Regions from separate parts of the Streptomyces sp. NPDC006476 genome, predicted to be linked through region 3. Evidence: riboswitches for the same ligand, from Rfam matches in the RefSeq annotation. Region 3 holds a riboswitch; each other region holds the start of a gene.
The links. Region 3 has a riboswitch for cyclic di-AMP ahead of ABZZ74_RS25905 (transglycosylase family protein). Riboswitches for the same ligand answer to the same signal wherever they lie in the genome.
Positions count from the first base shown of each region.

Region 1 (4,677 bases), on a different contig from region 3:
GCCGACGACGGACCAAGCCGACGGCAGAAGGAGCCGACAGCCGGTCCGGCGGAGGCATCGATCAGCAACATTCCGGCCGGCCCGCATCAAGCCGAGGCCTCCGCCACCGACACCCGCTCGGAATTCCTCAGACCGACACCCCCACCAAGCGGGCCGACCCCGGCAACCTCAGACCGACACCCCTACCAAGCTGGCCGCCCCCGGCATCCTCAGGCCGAAGCCTCCGTCAAGCGGCTGATCTCGGGGTCCGTCAACGTCACGTCGGCCACTCCCAGGAGGGCCGGGAGCTGGTCCACGGTGCGGGCGCTGGCGATGGGGGCCACCACCGTGGGCTGGGCCGCGAGCCAGGCCAGGGCGATCGTGGGGATCGGGGCGTCGTGGGCCTCGGCGATCTCGTCCAGCGCCTTGAGGACCCGCTGGCCGCGCTCCGTCTCCAGGTGCTTGGCGGCGCCGCCCGCGCGAGGGCTGTCGACCGTCGTGCCGGGGCGGTACTTGCCGGTGAGGAAGCCGGACGCCAGGGCGTAGTAGGGGACGGCGGCGAGGCCGTAGCGCGCGGCGAGGTCCTGCAGCGGTCCCTCGTAGGTGTCGCGGGAGACCAGGTTGTACTGCGGCTGCAGCGCCACGTACTTGGCGAGGCCCTCCCGGTCGGAGAACTCCAGGGACGCCGCGAGCCGTTCGGTGGAGATGTTGGACGCGCCGATCGCCCGCACCTTGCCCGCCGTCACCAGCTCGTCGAGCGCCCCGATGATCTCCTCGACGGGAATCTCCGGCTTATCGAAGTGCGTGTAGTACAGGTCGATGTAGTCCGTGTCGAGGCGGCGCAGCGAGGCGTCGGCGGCGGCCTTGATGTTGGCGGCCGACAGCCCCTGGTACTCGGGGTGCTGGCTCACCTTGGTCGCGATGACGACGTCGGACCGGTTGCCGCGGGCCTTGACCCACTTGCCGATGATCGTCTCGGACTCGCCGCCCTGGTTGCCGGGGACCCAGGCGGAGTAGCCGTCGGCGGTGTCGAGGAAGTTGCCGCCCGCGGCCGCGTAGGCGTCGAGGACGGCGAAGGACGTGGCCTCGTCGGCGGTCCAGCCGAAGACGTTGCCACCGAGGGAGAGCGGGAAGACCTCGAGGTCGGAGGAGCCGAGTTTGCGCAGAGAAGTCATGTGTATGGTCAACGCCCGCCCCGGAGATTCCTCTTCCGGAACGGCCGCAAACTTCCCGTAAACAATCGGAGGCGGCCGTTCCGGGGCGGTGCCGCTGTCAGGGGTTGAGGCCCTTGCTGCGCAGCCAGGTCATCGGGTCGATGCCGGTGGCCTGCCCGTTCGGGTGGACCTCGAGGTGCAGGTGCGCGCCGGTCACGTTGCCCGTGGCGCCGATCCGGCCGATGACGTCACCGGTGGCGACCTTCTGGCCGACGCTGACGCTGATCGAGGACTGGTGGCAGAACCACAGCTCGGTGCCGTCGTCGAGGGTGAGGATCGTGCGGTAGCCGTACGACCCCGCCCAGCCGGCCTCCGTGATGGTGCCGGAGTGGATGGCCTTGATGAGCGTGCCCGTCGGCGCGGCGAAGTCGAGGCCCGTGTGGTAGCCGGAGGACCACATGGAACCGGCCTGACCGAAGGTGCCGGTGATCGTGTAGGAGACGACCGGCAGCTTGTACTGCTTGGCGAGTTCGGCGAGCTTGGCGTCCTCGGCCGCCTTCTTGGCCGCCGCCTCCGCCTTCTCCTTGGCGGCCTGCGCCTTGGCCGCCGCGTCCTTCTCCGCCTTGGCGGCCGCATCGTCGATCTGCTTGGCGAGGGCCGCCTCGGTGGCCGACTGGGCCTTGCTGTCGAGCTGGACCTGCTGCGACTCGGCCTGCGCCATGATGCGGTCGCGCAGCGCCTCACCGGCGTCCCGGGCGCCCTGCTCGGTGTCCTTGGTGCTCACCCCGACGGCGCTGAGCGCGGTCGCGGAGCCCTTGGGCGCGTCGGAGCCAGCGTCGAACACATGGGCGACGGAGGCAAGGTCGGGCAGGGAGATGGACACCGGCGGCTTGCCGGTGTTGGCGCTGGCCATGCCGCCCGCGCCGACGGCGGCTATGACACCGACACCGAGAACCGTGGAGCTGCGGGCGAGTCCCCCGCCGCGCTGCCTGGAGACACGGTGCCGGCCGCGTACCGGGCGGAGGGACTCCTCGGTGGGGTTCCACTCCTCCCACTGGCCCTCGTCGTCGCTGGAGCCGAAGCCGAAGGGCCGGGTGCCCGGCACGAACGGGGCTGCCGGGGCAGGCGGGTTGGACGCCACGTGGGCGTGCTCCTTTCCTTCCTTCTCGCCTACCGGGTTAGCTGACGGGTTCGGAGCAGGAAGGTCTCCTACGCGCGTAAACCTGCCGTGGGTCCACGGCGGTTTCCGCGCGATTCACCCCAGGGTGGTGGTTCCCCGGTTCCCTTGCGGGATTCGGCGCGTGCGCACGGAGCCGCCTCTTGTGACGGCTGGGACGACCGCGCTGCGTTATCGAACGTTAATAGACCCGGGGTGGGGTTTCCAAGCAGTTCGGCTTGATCATTAAACGTTTTTGGCGCGGACGTTCGGGCCATGACCGGTGAAAATCGGGCGAGTTGACCTTGCCCCGGGTTCTGCATGGGGAGTGACGGTCAGGGAAACGGGAAACACCGAGGGCCGGAATCCAGTCACTGGACTCCGGCCCTCGGCCTTCAGTAGCGGGGACAGGATTTGAACCTGCGACCTCTGGGTTATGAGCCCAGCGAGCTACCGAGCTGCTCCACCCCGCGTCGTTGTGAGACCAGCATACGCCATCCGCGGGACGCCCAGCACCAGGGTTTCCGTCCGCCCCCGCGTCCGCCCCCGCTCCACCTGCGTTTTTCAGCCCGGCAGATGGGCGTTCGGCGCCTTCGCCCGCCCCTCGTACTCGGGCACTACGACCACCTCGACGCCCCGCGACGCCAGCAGACCGCTGCCGTCGGCGGCCTCCACGAACGTGTCCGGCTCCCGCCACGCGGTCACCACCCGCCGTACCCCCGCCTCCAGGATCAGCCGGGCGCACGGCTTGGGACGGGACGCGCGGTGGGCGCAGGGCTCCAGGCTGCTGTAGACCGTCGCGGTCGCGAGCCTCGGATCGGCCGGGTCGAGCTTGGCCAGGGCCGCCTCCTCCGCGTGGACCACGGGGTCGCCGGCCTCGCGGGAGTGGCCGCGGGCCAGCTCGGTGCCGTCTGCGGCGACGACCACCGCGCCGACGCTGAACGCGGTCCGCGAGGGCGGGCACTGGGCCGCCAGGTCGCAGGCGAGGCGGAGCCAATGGTGGTCGGCGGCGGAGGCCAGCGGGCCGGTGCCGGGGGCGGTGGGCTCGTAGCGCATGAGGACCACGTCCTCGATCCGCCGGCTCTCCACCAGCCTGAGCCGTCCGCCCTGGTAGCCGCCCGGGCCGAAGAGGCGGGGCGCGTCGGCGTCGCCCACGAACAGGGGGGCGAGCACGAGCTGGAGCTCGTCCGCGAGGCCCTGCTGGAGCAGTTGGGTGTGGATGCGCCCGCCGCCCTCGACCATGAGTCGCCGCACACCCCGGACGTCGTGCAGATGCTCCAGCAGCCGGCGCCAGTCGAGGTCGGGTCCGAGCGGGACGACGTCGGCGGCGATCCCGAGCGCGCGGGCCCGTTCGCCCCCCTTGTCGGTCGTGTAGACGACCTTGTCGCCGCCCGTGTGCCAGAACCTCGCCGCCGGATCCAGCTCGCCCGAGCCGCTGACGGTGACCTTGAGCGGGTACTCGGGCCGACCCGAGGCGACGCGGGCGGCGCGGCGCTCGGGCGAGTTGACCAGCAACCGCGGGTTGTCGGCGCGGATCGTGCCGGCGCCGACCAGAATGGCGTCGGCGGAGGCCCGTACCTCGTCGACGCGGTCGAAGTCGGCCGGGGACGACAGCAGCAGGCGCTCGGGTCCGGTGTCGTCGAGGTAGCCGTCGAGGGAGACGGCGGCGGACAGCAGGACGTACGGGTGGGGCATCGACGCGCTCCCCGGCTCGTGACGGACGGCACGCTCGGCACAAGGCGCTGAACGGCCACTCTTGGTTCAAGTTTGAAACAAACCTACACTGGTGGCATGACGACTCGCTGGCTCACCCCGAAGGAGCAGCGCGCCTGGCGCGCGTACATCGCGGCGACGTTCCTCGTCGAGGACGCGATCGACCGGCAGCTCCAGCAGGACGCCGGCATGCCCCACCTGTACTACTCCATCCTGGCCAACCTCTCCGAGACCCCGGAGCGGCGGCTGCGCATGACCGACCTCGCGGAGCGGACGAAGATCACCCGCAGCCGGCTGACCTACGCCGTGGGTCGGCTGGAGAAGGACGGGCTGATCCGGCGCGAGAACTGCCGCTGGGACAAGCGCAGCAGCTTCGCCGTGCTGACGGACGAGGGCATGGACGTCCTGGAACGCACCGCCCCGGGACATGTGGAGAACGTACGGTCCTTGCTGTTCGACCACCTCACCGAGGAGCAGGTCGAACAGCTCGAGGAGATCTGTACGGGGATCGTCCAGCGGCTCCAGGAGGACGAGCGCCCCACGACCGACGAGGTGCCCTGGCGCCGCCGGTCGTCGCCGTCCTGCTCATGACCAGTACGTGAAGCGCCGCACAATTCTGTTGCTTCAAATTTAAAGCATGGGGTAGGGTCGCCGACTGTGCACCTGTTTCAAAAC
Region 1 is NZ_JBEXPK010000044.1:22,008-26,684, forward strand. It holds gene ABZZ74_RS36265 (aldo/keto reductase) at 210-1,154, opposite strand; gene ABZZ74_RS36270 (M23 family metallopeptidase) at 1,252-2,274, opposite strand; cyclic di-AMP (ydaO/yuaA leader) riboswitch at 2,286-2,443, opposite strand; tRNA gene ABZZ74_RS36275 (tRNA-Met) at 2,689-2,762, opposite strand; gene ABZZ74_RS36280 (dihydrofolate reductase family protein) at 2,854-3,984, opposite strand; gene ABZZ74_RS36285 (MarR family transcriptional regulator) at 4,081-4,593, shown strand.
Region 1: another riboswitch for cyclic di-AMP. It lies ahead of ABZZ74_RS36270 (M23 family metallopeptidase); the one in region 3 lies ahead of ABZZ74_RS25905 (transglycosylase family protein).

Region 2 (4,677 bases), on a different contig from region 3:
GACATGTCCGTTGTAGGTGGCGATCTTGCCGCGCAGATGCTTGAGCACGGGCACGCCACGAGTGTCGAAGCCGGTCGTCACCATGACGGTGCCGGCGGCCCCGGTGAGCCGGGCGACCGCACGCTCGAAGCGCTCGGCGACCTCGTCCGGGTCGGTGCCGGGCCGGATGATGTCGTTGCCGCCGGCACAGAAGGAGACCAGGTCCGGGGCGAGTTCCTCGGCCTGCGGAACCTGGTCCGCCACGATCTGGTCGAGCAGCTTGCCGCGCACGGCGAGGTTGGCGTAGGCGAAGTCGCCTTCGGGCCGCCGGTCCGCGAGCAGCACGGCGAACCGGTCCGCCCAGCCGACCATGGCTCCGTCGGGGCCGGGATCGCCGACGCCCTCGGTGAAGCTGTCCCCCACCGCGACGTACGACCCGATCACTGTCCTGCTGTCTCTGCTGTCACTTTTCGAATCGTCTGCCACGGCGGCCATGATTCACCTTCTAATGTGACCTACGCGACCGTAAGAAAGGGTTGACGGTCGGTGAGATAAGCCACGTCCAAAGGGTTGGGCAAGGCAGGAATAACTCTCGGATCGCCGATGTTGAGCGGTCGATCGCCGGACGGCGAAATCTCTGCAACACCGAAGGCCGGACCCGGGGATCGGGGTCCGGCCTTCGGCGGCGTGTGGGGCGCGCGGTCGGCGGGGGGTCAGCCGACGGCGACGCCCTTGGAACGGAGGTAGGCGACGGGGTCCACGTCGGAGCCGTAGTCCGGCGTGGTGCGGATCTCGAAGTGCAGGTGCGGGCCCGTCACGTTGCCGGTCGCACCGGAGAGACCCAGCTGCTGGCCCGCGCTCACGCTCTGGCCGACCGAGACGGAGATCTGGGAGAGGTGGCCGTACTGCGCGTAGTGGCCGTCGGCGAGTTTGATGACGACCTGGTTGCCGTACGCACCGCCCCATCCGGCGGTGACGACCGTGCCCGCGCCCACGGCCTTGACCGGGGTGCCGGTCGGGACGACGAAGTCGACGCCGGTGTGGTAGCCGCTGGACCACATGCTGCCGGCGACGTGGTAGCCGGTGCCGATGGTGCCGCCGGTCACCGGGAGGGTGAAGCCGGTGCTGGTCGACTCGGCGGCCTGGGTGGCCTTCGTCGCCTTCGTCGCCTTCGACACCTTCGACGCCTTCGACGCGGAGGAAGCGCTCGACGAGGCGGAGGAGGAGGCAGCGGAGGTGGAGGACTTGGTGGCGCCGGTCGTCGCCTTGCCGCCGAGGGTGAGCTTGAGGCCCGGGTGGATCAGCGACGGGTCGTCGCCGACGGCCTGGCGGTTGTCCGCGTACAGCTTCTGCCAGCCGCCCCGGACGTGCTGCTCGTCGGCGATCTTCGCGAGGTAGTCGCCGGCCCGGACCGAATAGGTGCGCACACCCGTGTTGTTGGCGTTCGCCTTCTTCTCGGTCGCCTTCTTCTCGGCGGCCGGAAGCGACTGGACGGTCTTTTCGGAAACCGACTGGGAAGCCGACTGCGCGGTGGCCGCGTGGGCTCCGGTGGCCCCTATGAGCGGGAGGGCGAGAGCGGCGCCGCCGGTTCCGGCGACGGCGATGGAACGGGTGAAGCGCTTGGGCTTCGGGCGGCGGTGCTTACCCTTCGCGGGCATGGCGAATTCCTCTCCGTCGCCTGCGAGGTGAGCTGTCGGGTGCGGGCTGGAGATGCCCGGCCGCGCTTTTCGGCGCGGCTTTACCCCTAGCCGTTCCGGAGACCGGAACAGGCGTCGTACCTGTGGGTCCCCCGCTCCTGCCGTTCACGGGTGAGTTGTGCGGGCTCCGGGCGGCGGCAGGATTGGGCGTCCGTCCGGATTGGTGGCGAACGTAAGCGACCAGGACGCAAAGGGACAAGCGGCGGTTCCCCGTGCATGCGTTTCTGCTGATCGACTGTGGGAATTCACGGTCACCCTCCGTGAATTACAGTTCCACCCCTTTGTCCAAAGCCCCTTGAAACCCTTATGAATTACGTGAACATGACGCGCCACGCACCGTCACGGATATGACGCTCCTCACGTGACGGTGCTCCAGCATTCCCCATTCCAGAGCGAGTTGGAATGAAGACACCAATTCGGACAGAAGACTCAGATGCCACGGAGTCGGATGACTTTCGCATCGAGGTCGCCGCGCAGCGCGGTGTCCAGCCCGTGATGCAGCAGTACGGCCCCACGGTGAATTTCGCCCGTTTCAGGGCATTCGTAGGAGGCTGTCGGGTCGAGTCCGCGCAGTCGCAGTGCCGGTACGGGCTCGCCGTAACTCTGTGCCTGGAGCCAGGCCAGGACGACCGACTCGTCGCCGCGCACGTACTGCACGGCGCTGAGCCCGCCCGTCGGGGGCCGCAGCCGGTGGAGGTCGCCGTGCTGCACCAGGGGCCGGATCTCCTTGTAGAGGCTCACCCAGTCACCGGCTTCGGCGAGCTCCTCCTCGGTCCACTGGGTGAGGTCTCCGCCGACGCCCAGCACACCCGCCATGGCGCTGACGAACCGGAAGCGCAGGGAGCTGACCCGGTCGTTGAGCTGGGTGTTGGGACTGTCGGTGACCCAGGCGGCCATCACACGCGCGGGGTGGATCTGGCTGAAGCCGTGCTGGATGGCGAGCCGGTCGAGCGGGTCGGTGTTGTCGGAGGTCCACACCTGGTCGGTACGGCTCATGATGCCGAGGTCGATCCGGCCGCCACCGCCCGAGCACGACTCGAAGACGACGTCCGGGTGGGCCGCCCGCAGCCGGTCCAGCAGCGCGTACAGCGCGCGGACGTGGTCGACCCACAGGCGCTGCGGGTAGGGGTCGCCGGGCCAGCCGGCGTCGGTGAAGCAGCGGTTGAAGTCCCACTTGACGTAGTCGACGGGGGCGCTGGACAGGAGCGTGTCGAGCTGCTGCCAGAGGTACTCCTGGACGTCCTCGCGGGCCAGGTTCAGTACGAGCTGGTTGCGGAACTCCGTGCGCCTGCGGCCCGGCTGGAACTGCACCCAGTCGGGGTGGGCGCGGTAGAGGTCGCTGTCCGGGTTCACCATCTCGGGCTCGACCCAGATGCCGAACTGCATACCGAGGGTGTGCACGTAGTCGGCGAGCGGCGCCAGGCCCTTGGGGAAGCGGTCGGGGTTGGGCGTCCAGTCGCCGAGCCCGGCACGGTCGCTGGTGCGCTTGCCGAACCAGCCGTCGTCGACGACGAACAGCTCGACGCCGATGGCGGCGGCCCGGCGGGCGAGCGCCCCCTGCTGCTCCTCGGAGATGTCGAACTCCGTGGCCTCCCAGGAGTTGAACAGCACCGGCCGGTCCCGGTCCGCGTCCGGGATGACGTAGGCGCGCTGGTAGGCGTGCCAGGCGCGGCTCGCGCCGCCGAAGCCGCCGTCGCTCCACAGCCCGGCGAAGACGGGGGTGGTGTACGACTCCCCCGCGCCCAGGAGCAGCAGCCCGGAGTCGTCGTACCCGGCGCCGCCGGTGATCTGCACCCGCGCGTCCGGGAGCTGCGCCACCGCGATCCGCCAGGAACCGGACCAGCCGAGCGCGCAGCCGTAGACCTCGCCGCGCTCCTCGGTGGCGTCGGTGTCGAGGGCGACCCAGGGCAGGTGCTGATGCCCGGTGTGGCCGCGGCGGCTGCCGATGACCTTCTCGCCGTGGGTGAGCGGCGCGGCGGTCAGCAGGGACTCGGCGGCCCAGCGGCCGTGCAGCTGGGAGAGCCGCCAGCCCTCGCGGTCGGGCAGCGTCCAGGTGGCGGCGTCGGCGCGCAGCAGCTCCAGGGGCGCCGGTCCCTCGTTGTCGAGGCTCACCCAGCGTTCCACGACGTCGTGCCGCATGCGGTAGTGCAGCGTGATGACGAGCCCGCCGTCACGGAAGCGCAGCCGCAGATGGTCGCCCTCCGCCTCGTGCGCCTCGAAGCGCCACTCGGTGCCGCGCCGCTCCTCGGTGCGCACGGACAGGGCGGGCCGCGCGAACCGGGGACCACCCTCGACCGGGTACTCCTCGCGGCCGTCCAGCGGCGACTCGAAGGGCCGGTAGACCGGCAGCGGGCGGACTGCGAGCGCCTCGGCGTCCGCGAGCGCGATCCGCGGGCCCCAGTGCAGGTGCAGCAGCTCGCCGTCCTCGGTCAGATGGACGGCGTACCCGCTGGCCGGACCGGTCAGGAGCCAGGTACGGCCGTTGTCGGAGATCTCCAGCATCAAGCCCTCACACGTTCGAACAGGTCCGATCAAGCGGCAACATCATCAACGTCAGCGGGCCTCGGCGGCAACGCCTGTGGACAACTCATTGCCTGGGTAACCCATGTCGTATCGTCGAGGAGGTGCCCGTCGTCGAGCCGCGCCGGCGGGGCCGACCCTGAGGAGGCCCCGTGACGCAGCAGGTCCCGTCGACCGAGCCCGAGCTGACCGCCGTGCGCAACTTCCGCGACGTCGGCGGGCTTCCGACGGCGGACGGACGGCGGGTGCGGCAGGGAGTGCTGTTCCGCAGCGGCCATCTCGCGCACGCCACGCAGGAGGACGCCGCGTTCCTCTCGTCGCTGGGACTGCACACGATCTTCGACTTCCGCAACGCGGCGGACCAGAAGCTGGAGGGCCCGGACGTCGAGCTGCCGGGCGTACGCAATGTGAACCTGCCGCTGACGGATCCGGCGGACGGCTCCGGGTTCTGGAAGATGGTCCGGGACGGCGAGATCGACCA
Region 2 is NZ_JBEXPK010000016.1:161,064-165,740, forward strand. It holds gene ABZZ74_RS20130 (SGNH/GDSL hydrolase family protein) at 1-423, opposite strand, end outside; gene ABZZ74_RS20135 (LysM peptidoglycan-binding domain-containing M23 family metallopeptidase) at 693-1,637, opposite strand; cyclic di-AMP (ydaO/yuaA leader) riboswitch at 1,642-1,800, opposite strand; gene ABZZ74_RS20140 (alpha-galactosidase) at 2,106-4,178, opposite strand; gene ABZZ74_RS20145 (tyrosine-protein phosphatase) at 4,349-4,677, shown strand, end outside.
Region 2: another riboswitch for cyclic di-AMP. It lies ahead of ABZZ74_RS20135 (LysM peptidoglycan-binding domain-containing M23 family metallopeptidase); the one in region 3 lies ahead of ABZZ74_RS25905 (transglycosylase family protein).

Region 3 (4,677 bases):
GTTCGCCCCGCGGGTGCAGGAGTTGACGGACCGTCTCATCGACGGGTTCGCGGGGAAGGGGGAAGCGGACCTCATCCACGAGTTCGCCTTCCCGCTCCCCATCTACGCGATCTGCGACCTCCTCGGCGTCCCGCGCGAGGACCAGGACGACTTCCGGGACTGGGCGGGCATGATGATCCGGCACGGGGGCGGACCGAGGGGCGGAGTCGCGCGGTCGGTGAAGAAGATGCGGGGGTACCTCGCCGAGCTCATCCACAAGAAGCGCCAGGCCCTCCCGGACGAGCCCGCTCCCGGCGAGGACCTCATCTCCGGACTCATCCGCGCCTCCGACCACGGCGAGCACCTCACCGAGAACGAGGCCGCGGCGATGGCGTTCATCCTGCTGTTCGCCGGGTTCGAGACCACCGTCAACCTCATCGGCAACGGCACCTACGCCCTGCTCACCCACCCCGAGCAGCGGCAAGCCCTCCAGAACTCCCTCGCGGCCGGCGAAGAGGCCCTGCTCGCGACCGCCGTCGAGGAACTCCTGCGCTACGACGGCCCGGTGGAGCTGGCCACCTGGCGGTTCGCCACCGAACCCCTCACCATCGGCGGACAGCACATCGCGGCCGGCGACCCGGTCCTCGTCGTCCTGGCCGCCGCGGACCGGGACCCGGAGCGGTTCGCCGACCCCGACACCCTCGACCTCGCCCGGCGTGACAACCAACACCTCGGCTACGGCCACGGCATCCACTACTGTCTCGGCGCCCCGCTGGCCCGGTTGGAGGGCCAGACCGCGCTGGCCACGCTGCTCACTCGACTGCCGGATCTGCAACTCGGGGCCGACCCGGCCGAGTTGAGGTGGCGGGGCGGGCTCATCATGCGCGGACTGCGCACGCTTCCGGTGGAGTTCACCCCGGCCGGATGAGGAGACACCGCCGGACAAACGCCGGACAAACATGACACGCGCTCAAGTCTGTGATCTTCACGTGATCTACGCGGCATTAACTTGTGACAAGTGATCGTCTGACGATACGTTCACGGATCAACAGCGGCGCCAGGGTTTGGCCCACGCTTCACGCGCCGTGGTCAGTACTGTCTCGCGAAAGGCCCCCACATGCTCTCCGGGAACGGTCGTCACCGTCGCCCCCGCCAGGCTCCGGCCCTGCTCGTCGCGGCCGGCGTGACCGGCTCCGCCATCGCCATCCCGCTTCTCGGTGCGGCGAGCGCGAACGCGGCCGACGGGACCACGTGGGACAAGGTGGCGAACTGCGAGACCGGCGGCTCCTGGAGCGAGAACAGCGGCGGTTTCTACGGCGGCCTGAAGCTGACCCAGGACGACTGGGACAAGTACGGCGGCCTCGACTACGCCGAGCGCCCCGACCTCGCCAGCCGCAACCAGCAGATAGCCGTCGCCGAGAAGATCCTCGACGCCGAGGGCGTCGGCGCCTTCCACACCTGTGGACTGACCTCCGGGCTGACCGAGGACTCGGCCTCGGTGGACATCGACACCGGTGTGTCCGGCGGTTCGTCCGGTTCATCCGGTTCGTCCGACACCTCGGGCGGGTCCGGTTCCACCGGTCTGTCCAACTCCTCGGGCGACTCGGCGGGTGACTCCTCCTCGACGGACGGCTCGCCGTCGCTCTCCGCCTCCACCGGCTCTCCCTCCCCTTCGGCGGGCAAGTCCAACAAATCGGACAACTCGGCCTCGCCCTCCGTGTCTCCCTCGGATTCACGGGCGGCCGACAGTCCGTCGACAGGTCCGTCGAAAAGCGACGACTCGGACAATGAGCAGCAGGCGGTGGGCTCTTGGAGCCTCGTCGACACCGGCGCCGTCGCCTCCGCCACGGGCGCCGGACGGCACCGCGGCCCGAGCGCCGAGGAGGCCGTCACCGAGAGCGCCAAGGGCGGCACGTACACCGTGCACGCCGGCGACACCCTCGGCTCCATCGCCGACAGCCTTGGCCTGGACGGCGGATGGCGCGCGCTCTACGGCGCGAACAAGCAGGCCATCGGCGCCGACCCGAACCATGTCTCCGCCGGTCAGACGCTCGAACTTCCGGTTGAATAAGGGGCGAACGGGGCGGAAAAAGACGGGAGTTCACGTCATGCTTCGCGCTGAATGTCCGGTTTGGCGAAAGTGTGGGATGAGTCTCAGAAGCCCTGATCGTCTTTGAAATTCCGCCGATTCCGTGTCTACGGTCTTCACCGCTCGGCAATCCGAGCCCCGGCGGCCGCAACGCCGAATCCTGCCAGTGGCCGTACGGGAACAGTCGTCGCTTGACAGCGCCGTAGGCAGGAGCGGGGGACCCAAGGTAAGTGCCCCACCGGGCAGTTGACGGTGGCGGCTTGGGGTGGAGCCGCGTCTCGTGAAAGCGAGGACGCGGCCGGGCAACTCAACCGGCCCGAACCCGACAGCTCACCTCGCAGGCGTCGGTGAGGGGATCAACCATGCTGTTTTCCGGCAAGGGCAAGCACCGTCGTCCGTCCAAGGCCACCCGTGCCGCCGCGCTCGCCGGTGTCACCGGTGTCGCCATTGCCGCTCCGCTGATGGCGGCCGGCAACGCCTCCGCAGCCACCGCCTCCGAGTGGGACGCGGTCGCCCAGTGCGAGTCGGGCGGCAACTGGTCCATCAACACCGGCAACGGTTACTACGGCGGCCTGCAGTTCTCCGCCTCCACCTGGGCCGCGTACGGCGGCACCGCCTACGCCCCGCAGGCCAACCAGGCCAGCAAGGCGCAGCAGATAGCCGTCGCCGAGAAGGTCCTCGCCTCCCAGGGCAAGGGCGCCTGGCCGGTCTGCGGCAAGGGCCTGTCCAGCGCCGCCTACAACGGCGCGAGCGCCTCCAGCGGCACCACCAACCGCTCGACCGAGTCGCAGGCCGCCTCCCGCTCCTCCGAGCGTCCGGCCGCCAAGACCCACAAGAGCCAGAAGACCGTCACCACCCCGACCGGCAAGAAGGTCAAGAAGGGTGACGGCGAGTACAAGGTCGTCAAGGGTGACACCCTCAGCTCCATCGCCGCCAAGCACGGCGTCAAGGGCGGCTGGAAGAAGCTGTTCGAGCTGAACAAGGACATCATCGCCGACGCCAACCTGATCTACCCGGGTCAGCAGCTGCACCTGAAGTAAGAGCTGAACCACAGGGCCCTGACCGCCGTGTTCCCCAGTGTGGAGAACGCGTGAGGGCCTCCCCCGTCCCCACGGGCTCCCCGCTCCGGTGCGTGTTCCCCCGTACGCACCGGGGCGGGGCTTTTTCATGCGCGGGTGCTCGCACCGTTTTCACGCGGGAGCGCCCCACCCTCTTTGTTCCGTTCAGAAACAATTTACTCTCGGTTCTGCCCAAGGGGTGGTCGGCGGCGTGGCCGATCGGCCTTGGGCGGTTAGGCTCGTCTCGCAGAGCCACCGCGGCGCTGCACAGCCGCGTCACATGGAAGAAGGAGATGCTCGTGCCGTCCATCGACGTCGTCGTAGCCCGGGAAATCCTGGACTCCCGAGGCAACCCCACGGTCGAGGTCGAGGTCGGCCTCGACGACGGCAGCACGGGTCGTGCCGCCGTCCCGTCCGGCGCCTCCACGGGCGCCTTCGAGGCCATCGAGCTCCGCGACGGTGACCCCAACCGCTACCAGGGCAAGGGCGTCGAGAAGGCCGTCCTCGCCGTCATCGAGCAGATCGGCCCGGAGCTGGTCGGGTACGACGCCACCGAGCAGCGCCTGATCGACCAGGCGATGTTCGACCTGGACGCCACCGACAACAAGGGCTCCCTCGGCGCCAACGCCATCCTCGGCGTCTCCCTCGCCGTTGCCCACGCCGCCTCCGAGGCCAGCGACCTCCCGCTCTTCCGCTACCTGGGCGGCCCGAACGCGCACCTGCTGCCGGTGCCGATGATGAACATCCTGAACGGCGGCTCGCACGCCGACTCCAACGTGGACATCCAGGAGTTCATGATCGCCCCGATCGGCGCGGAGTCCTTCTCCGAGGCGCTGCGCTGGGGTGCCGAGGTCTACCACACCCTGAAGAAGGTCCTGAAGGGCAAGGGCCTGGCCACCGGCCTCGGTGACGAGGGCGGCTTCGCCCCGAACCTCGAGTCCAACCGCGCCGCCCTCGACCTCATCCTCGAGGCCATCAAGCAGGCCGGGTACGTCCCGGGCGAGCAGATCGCGCTCGCGCTCGACGTCGCCGCGTCCGAGTTCTACAAGGACGGCAAGTACGAGTTCGAGGGCAAGTCCCGCTCGGCCGCCGAGATGACCGAGTACTACGAGGAGCTCGTCGCCGCCTACCCGCTGGTCTCCATCGAGGACCCGCTGTTCGAGGACGACTGGGCCGGCTGGAAGGTGCTCACCGACAAGCTCGGCGACAAGGTCCAGATCGTCGGCGACGACCTGTTCGTCACCAACCCCGAGCGCCTCGCCCGCGGCATCGAGGAGGGCACCGCGAACGCCCTGCTCGTGAAGGTGAACCAGATCGGATCGCTGACCGAGACCCTGGACGCCGTCGAGCTGGCCCAGCGCAACGGCTTCAAGTGCATGATGTCGCACCGTTCCGGCGAGACCGAGGACGTCACCATCGCCGACCTGGCCGTCGCCACCAACTGCGGCCAGATCAAGACCGGCGCCCCGGCCCGCTCCGAGCGCGTCGCCAAGTACAACCAGCTGCTGCGCATCGAGGAGATCCTCGACGACGCGGCGGTGTACGCGGGCC
Region 3 is NZ_JBEXPK010000023.1:98,549-103,225, reverse strand. It holds gene ABZZ74_RS25915 (cytochrome P450) at 1-907, shown strand, start outside; gene ABZZ74_RS25910 (transglycosylase family protein) at 1,097-2,050, shown strand; cyclic di-AMP (ydaO/yuaA leader) riboswitch at 2,257-2,427, shown strand; gene ABZZ74_RS25905 (transglycosylase family protein) at 2,431-3,108, shown strand; gene eno (phosphopyruvate hydratase) at 3,420-4,677, shown strand, end outside.

Region 4 (4,677 bases), on a different contig from region 3:
CACCGCGCCGGGCATGCGCCGCCGCCAGTGCCGTACGACGTCCACGAGCAGCACCGGCCACAGCACGGCCGCCAGCGCGAGCAGAGCCTCCGCGAGGGTCTGCCATCCCAGGAGCGAGAAGCGGGTGCCGAGCACGGCGGTCGCCGCGACGGCGGCGAGCGACCCGGGCGTCCTGGCCTCCGCCAGCCAACTCTCCCGGTCCCACAGCAGCCGCGCGGCGAAGTCCGCCGCCAGGTCCAGCCAGCCCCCGCAGGTCAGCACGAGGGCGATCCGCGACACCGTCTCGTGTCCCGTCAGCTGAAGCCCGACCGACAGGATCCCGGTCGCCATGACGGCGGCCCCGGCCGCGGGCGGCCGCTGCGCCCACCAGACGAGGAGAGCGGAGCGGTCGGGCACGGGGCTGCGGCTGCCGGGCATGCGGCCGATGGTAGGGAGCCCGGCCCGGCGTCCGAGAAGGGCACGCGCGCGGTCGGAAGGAAATACGCGCGGGCGCGCGGAGCGGTGGATGGGCGCGGACCGACACCTACGCGCCGAAGTGCGGCTGTGCACGACGGCACACAAACAACGCCCCACGCCTACCGCAACCGCAGCCGACCGCCCCCAGCCGCTTGCGCGCCCCGCACCCCACGGCCGGTGGCGCCCGAAGCGGCTTCGCACGCCTGTCGCGCGCTGGGTCGGCGGGCGCTCAGAGGCCGTCGCGTGCCGCGCATCCCACCGCCGGGTGGCGCGGAAGCGATGCCGCATGCTGCAGCACGTTTGGGGGCCGCGCGGAGGTGTTTGCGGGCCCCGCGCCCCACGGTCGTGCGGCGGCGCGTGAAGCGGCTTCGCACGCCTGTCGCGCGCTGGGTCGGCGGGCGCTCTGAGACCGTCGCGTGCCCACGTCCCTCCGCCGGTGGCGCGGAAGCGATGCCGCATGCTGCAGCACGTTTGGGGGCCGCGCGGAGGTGTTTGCGGGCCCCGCATCCCACGGTCGTGCGGCGGCGCGTGAAGCGGCTTCGCACGCCTGTCGCGCGCTGGGTCGGCGGGCGCTCTGAGACCGTCGCGCGCCGCGCATCTCATCGCCGGGTGGTGTGCCGAGTGCGTCGCGCGCCCGGCGGCCTCATACGGGGCGCACGAGACCGTCCGCGCGCCCCGGCCCGGCGCCTCACGCCGGGCGTACCACGCTGTGGATGATTGATTCGCCGGCGTAGTAGATGGACTCCTCGCGGACGTACGCGCCCGGCTTGGGGGCGTGGATCATCATGCCGTTGCCGATGTAGACGCCGACGTGGCTGATGTCGTCGTAGAAGAAGATCAGGTCGCCGGGCTGGGCGTCGGCGAGGGAGACGGTGGTGCCCGCGTTCACCTGGTCGTAGGTGGTGCGCGGGAGGTCCACGCCCGCGGCCTTCCAGGCGGCCTGGGTGAGGCCGGAGCAGTCGTAGGAGCCGGGACCGGTGGCGCCCCAGACGTACGGCTTGCCGATCTGCGCGCGGGCGAACGCGAGCGCCTTCGCGGCCTTGGCGGCGTAGGAGGAGTCCGTGGAGTCCGTGGTGCCGGTGTCCGAGGAGGAGGTGCCGCCCTGGGACGTGGTCCCCTCCTGGGCCTTCCGCGCCGCCGCCTGCTGCTGGGCCAGCTCCGCGGCCTTGCGCGCGGCCTCCTCCTGCTGCTTCTTCTCGATCGCCGCGAGCCGCGCCTTCTCCTCGGCCGTCAGCTTCGACAGCAGCTCGCGCGCGTCGGAGAGCTTCTTCTGGACCGTGGCCTTGGCGGTCTGCAGATCGCTCTGCGACGTGCTGAGCGTCTCGAGGCTCCGGGAGGCCTCCTCGCGCTTCTTCATCGTCGCGGACTGCTCGGTGAAGTAGTCGTCGACCGCGCTCTTCTGGCGGGCGGTCAGCCGGCCCATCAGCTGCGTCTGGTCGAAGTAGTCCTGCGGGGAGTCGGCGAGCAGGAAGGTCGCCGTGTCGGGCGCGGCGGCACCCGTCCGGTACTGCGCGGCGGCGAAGGAGCCGAGCCTGTCGCGCTCCTCGTTGAGCTTCTGGGCGCGCTTGGCGACGTCGTTGAGCAGGGAGTCGACCCGTCTGCGCTGCTTGGTGGTCTTCTCCTTGGCCGCGTTGTACTTCTCGGTGGCCGACTCCGCCTGGCGGTACAGGTCGTCGACCTTCTTCTCGACTTCCTCGAGGCTGGGGCTGCCGTCGGCCGAGGGGGCGGCGTTGGCCGACTGGGAGAGCAGGGCCACGGAGGTGAGGGCGGCCGTGGCGAGAGCGGGGGTGCGTATGCCTGCTACGCGCGTAACGGCGGGACGCGTCTTGCGGTGCGACGCCAAGACCGGCGACTCCTTCCATCGTCCGCCTACCGGGTTAGCTGTCGGGTTCGGGCGGGTGGTTCGGAAGGGTTGCCCTACGGCCCGGTCCCCGGGAGGGGGCCGGCCGATTCACCCCAAGGTCCTCGTGGGTCCCCGGCTCCGGCTGCGCGGCGGCGCCCCGGACTCGGCGGAGGCCGCACGGCCCGGCGAGGTTCGCCGGTGGGGGTCGTACGGCCCGTCCGAACGGTAGCCAACTCGTGTGGTCCGTGTGAAGGTTGATGTTCGATTTGTCCGATACATTTCCGTGACCTTTGATCAGCCCCGCCCGCCCGGCCACGTGCGGTGATGGCGCGCCACGGAGCGTGTGCGAGGTATCGGATCGGGCGATGTTCTCAGGGCGGCGGCGGGCTGTCAGTGGGGCGCCCTAGACTCGGAGAGCGATGAGCAGCCTCTTTGACGACAGCTTCCTGGCGGACCTCCAAGCCCCTCGCGGGCCCGCGGACGAACCCCCGCCGCCGCCCGAGGACGATCACGTACCGGAGCCCGTTCCGGACGATCTGTTCGGCGGGAAGTTCGACGTGCCGCCGGACCGGGACGCCTATTACCGCGACGGCGCCCCCCGCCCGGCGATCGACCCGGCGGCGCTGCTGGACGGGCTGAACGAGAACCAGCGCGCGGCCGTCGTGCACCATGGCGCCCCCCTGCTCATCGTGGCCGGTGCCGGCTCCGGCAAGACCCGTGTCCTCACCCACCGCATCGCCTACCTCCTGGCCGAGCGGAACGTGCACCCGGGCCAGGTCCTGGCGATCACCTTCACCAACAAGGCCGCCGGTGAGATGAAGGAGCGGGTCGAGCAGCTCGTCGGCCCGCGCGCGAACGCGATGTGGGTGATGACCTTCCACAGCGCGTGCGTGCGCATCCTGCGCAGGGAGAGCAAGAAGCTCGGCTTCACCTCGTCCTTCTCGATCTACGACGCCGCCGACTCCAAGCGCCTGATGGCCCTGGTCTGCCGCGACCTGGACCTCGACCCCAAGCGCTACCCGCCGAAATCCTTCAGCGCCAAGATCTCCAACCTGAAGAACGAGCTGATCGACGAGGAGGACTTCGCCGCCCAGGCCACCGACGGCTTCGAGAAGACCCTCGCCCAGGCCTACGCCCTCTACCAGTCACGGCTGCGCGAGGCGAACGCCCTCGACTTCGACGACCTGATCATGACGACGGTCAACCTGCTCCGCGCCTTCCCGGACGTCGCCGAGCACTACCGCCGCCGTTTCCGGCACGTCCTGGTCGACGAGTACCAGGACACCAACCACGCCCAGTACGCGCTCGTGCGCGAGCTGGTGGGGACGAGCGAGCACCCCGTCGACGTCCCGCCGAACGAGTACGACGTCCCGCCCGCCGAGTTGTGCGTGGTGGGTGACGCGGACCAGTCGATCTACGCCTTCCGCGGGGCGACGATCCGCAACATCCTCCAGTTCGAGGAGGACTACCCGGACGCGACGACGATCCTGTTGGAGCAGAACTACCGCTCCACCCAGACGATCCTGTCCGCGGCCAACGCGGTCATCGAGCGCAACGAGTCCCGCCGCCCCAAGAACCTGTGGACCAACGCCGGCGCGGGCGCGCGCATCACGGGCTATGTCGCCGACACCGAGCACGACGAGGCCCAGTTCGTCGCCGACGAGATAGACCGTCTCACCGACGCGGGTGACGCGAAGGCCGGGGACGTCGCCGTCTTCTACCGGACGAACGCCCAGTCCCGTGTCTTCGAAGAGGTCTTCATCCGTGTCGGCCTGCCCTACAAGGTCGTCGGGGGCGTCCGCTTCTACGAGCGCAAGGAGGTCCGGGACGTCCTGGCCTATCTGCGCGTGTTGGCCAACCCCGAGGACTCGGTGCCGTTGCGCCGCATCCTGAACGTCCCCAAGCGCGGCATCGGCGAGCGCGCCGAGGCGATGATCGACGCCCTCTCGCAGCGGGAGAAGATCAGCTTCCCGCAGGCGCTGCGCCGTGTCGACGAGGCGTACGGCATGGCCGCGCGCTCCGCCAACGCGGTCAAGAAGTTCAACACGCTGATGGAGGACCTCCGTACGATCGTCGAGTCCGGCGCGGGCCCGGCGACCGTCCTGGAGGCGGTGCTCGAACGCACCGGCTACCTCGCCGAGTTGCAGGCTTCCACCGACCCGCAGGACGAGACCCGTATCGAGAACCTCCAGGAACTCGCGGCCGTGGCCCTGGAGTTCGAGCAGGAGTCCGGTGAGGGCGAGGAGTCCCCGGGGCTCGCCGACTTCCTGGAGCGGGTCGCGCTGGTCGCCGACTCCGACCAGATCCCCGACGAGGAGGAGGACGGCTCCGGGGTCATCACCCTGATGACCCTGCACACCGCCAAGGGCCTGGAGTTC
Region 4 is NZ_JBEXPK010000005.1:130,691-135,367, forward strand. It holds gene ABZZ74_RS07750 (tellurite resistance/C4-dicarboxylate transporter family protein) at 1-417, opposite strand, end outside; gene ABZZ74_RS07755 (NlpC/P60 family protein) at 1,145-2,299, opposite strand; cyclic di-AMP (ydaO/yuaA leader) riboswitch at 2,307-2,478, opposite strand; gene pcrA (DNA helicase PcrA) at 2,719-4,677, shown strand, end outside.
Region 4: another riboswitch for cyclic di-AMP. It lies ahead of ABZZ74_RS07755 (NlpC/P60 family protein); the one in region 3 lies ahead of ABZZ74_RS25905 (transglycosylase family protein).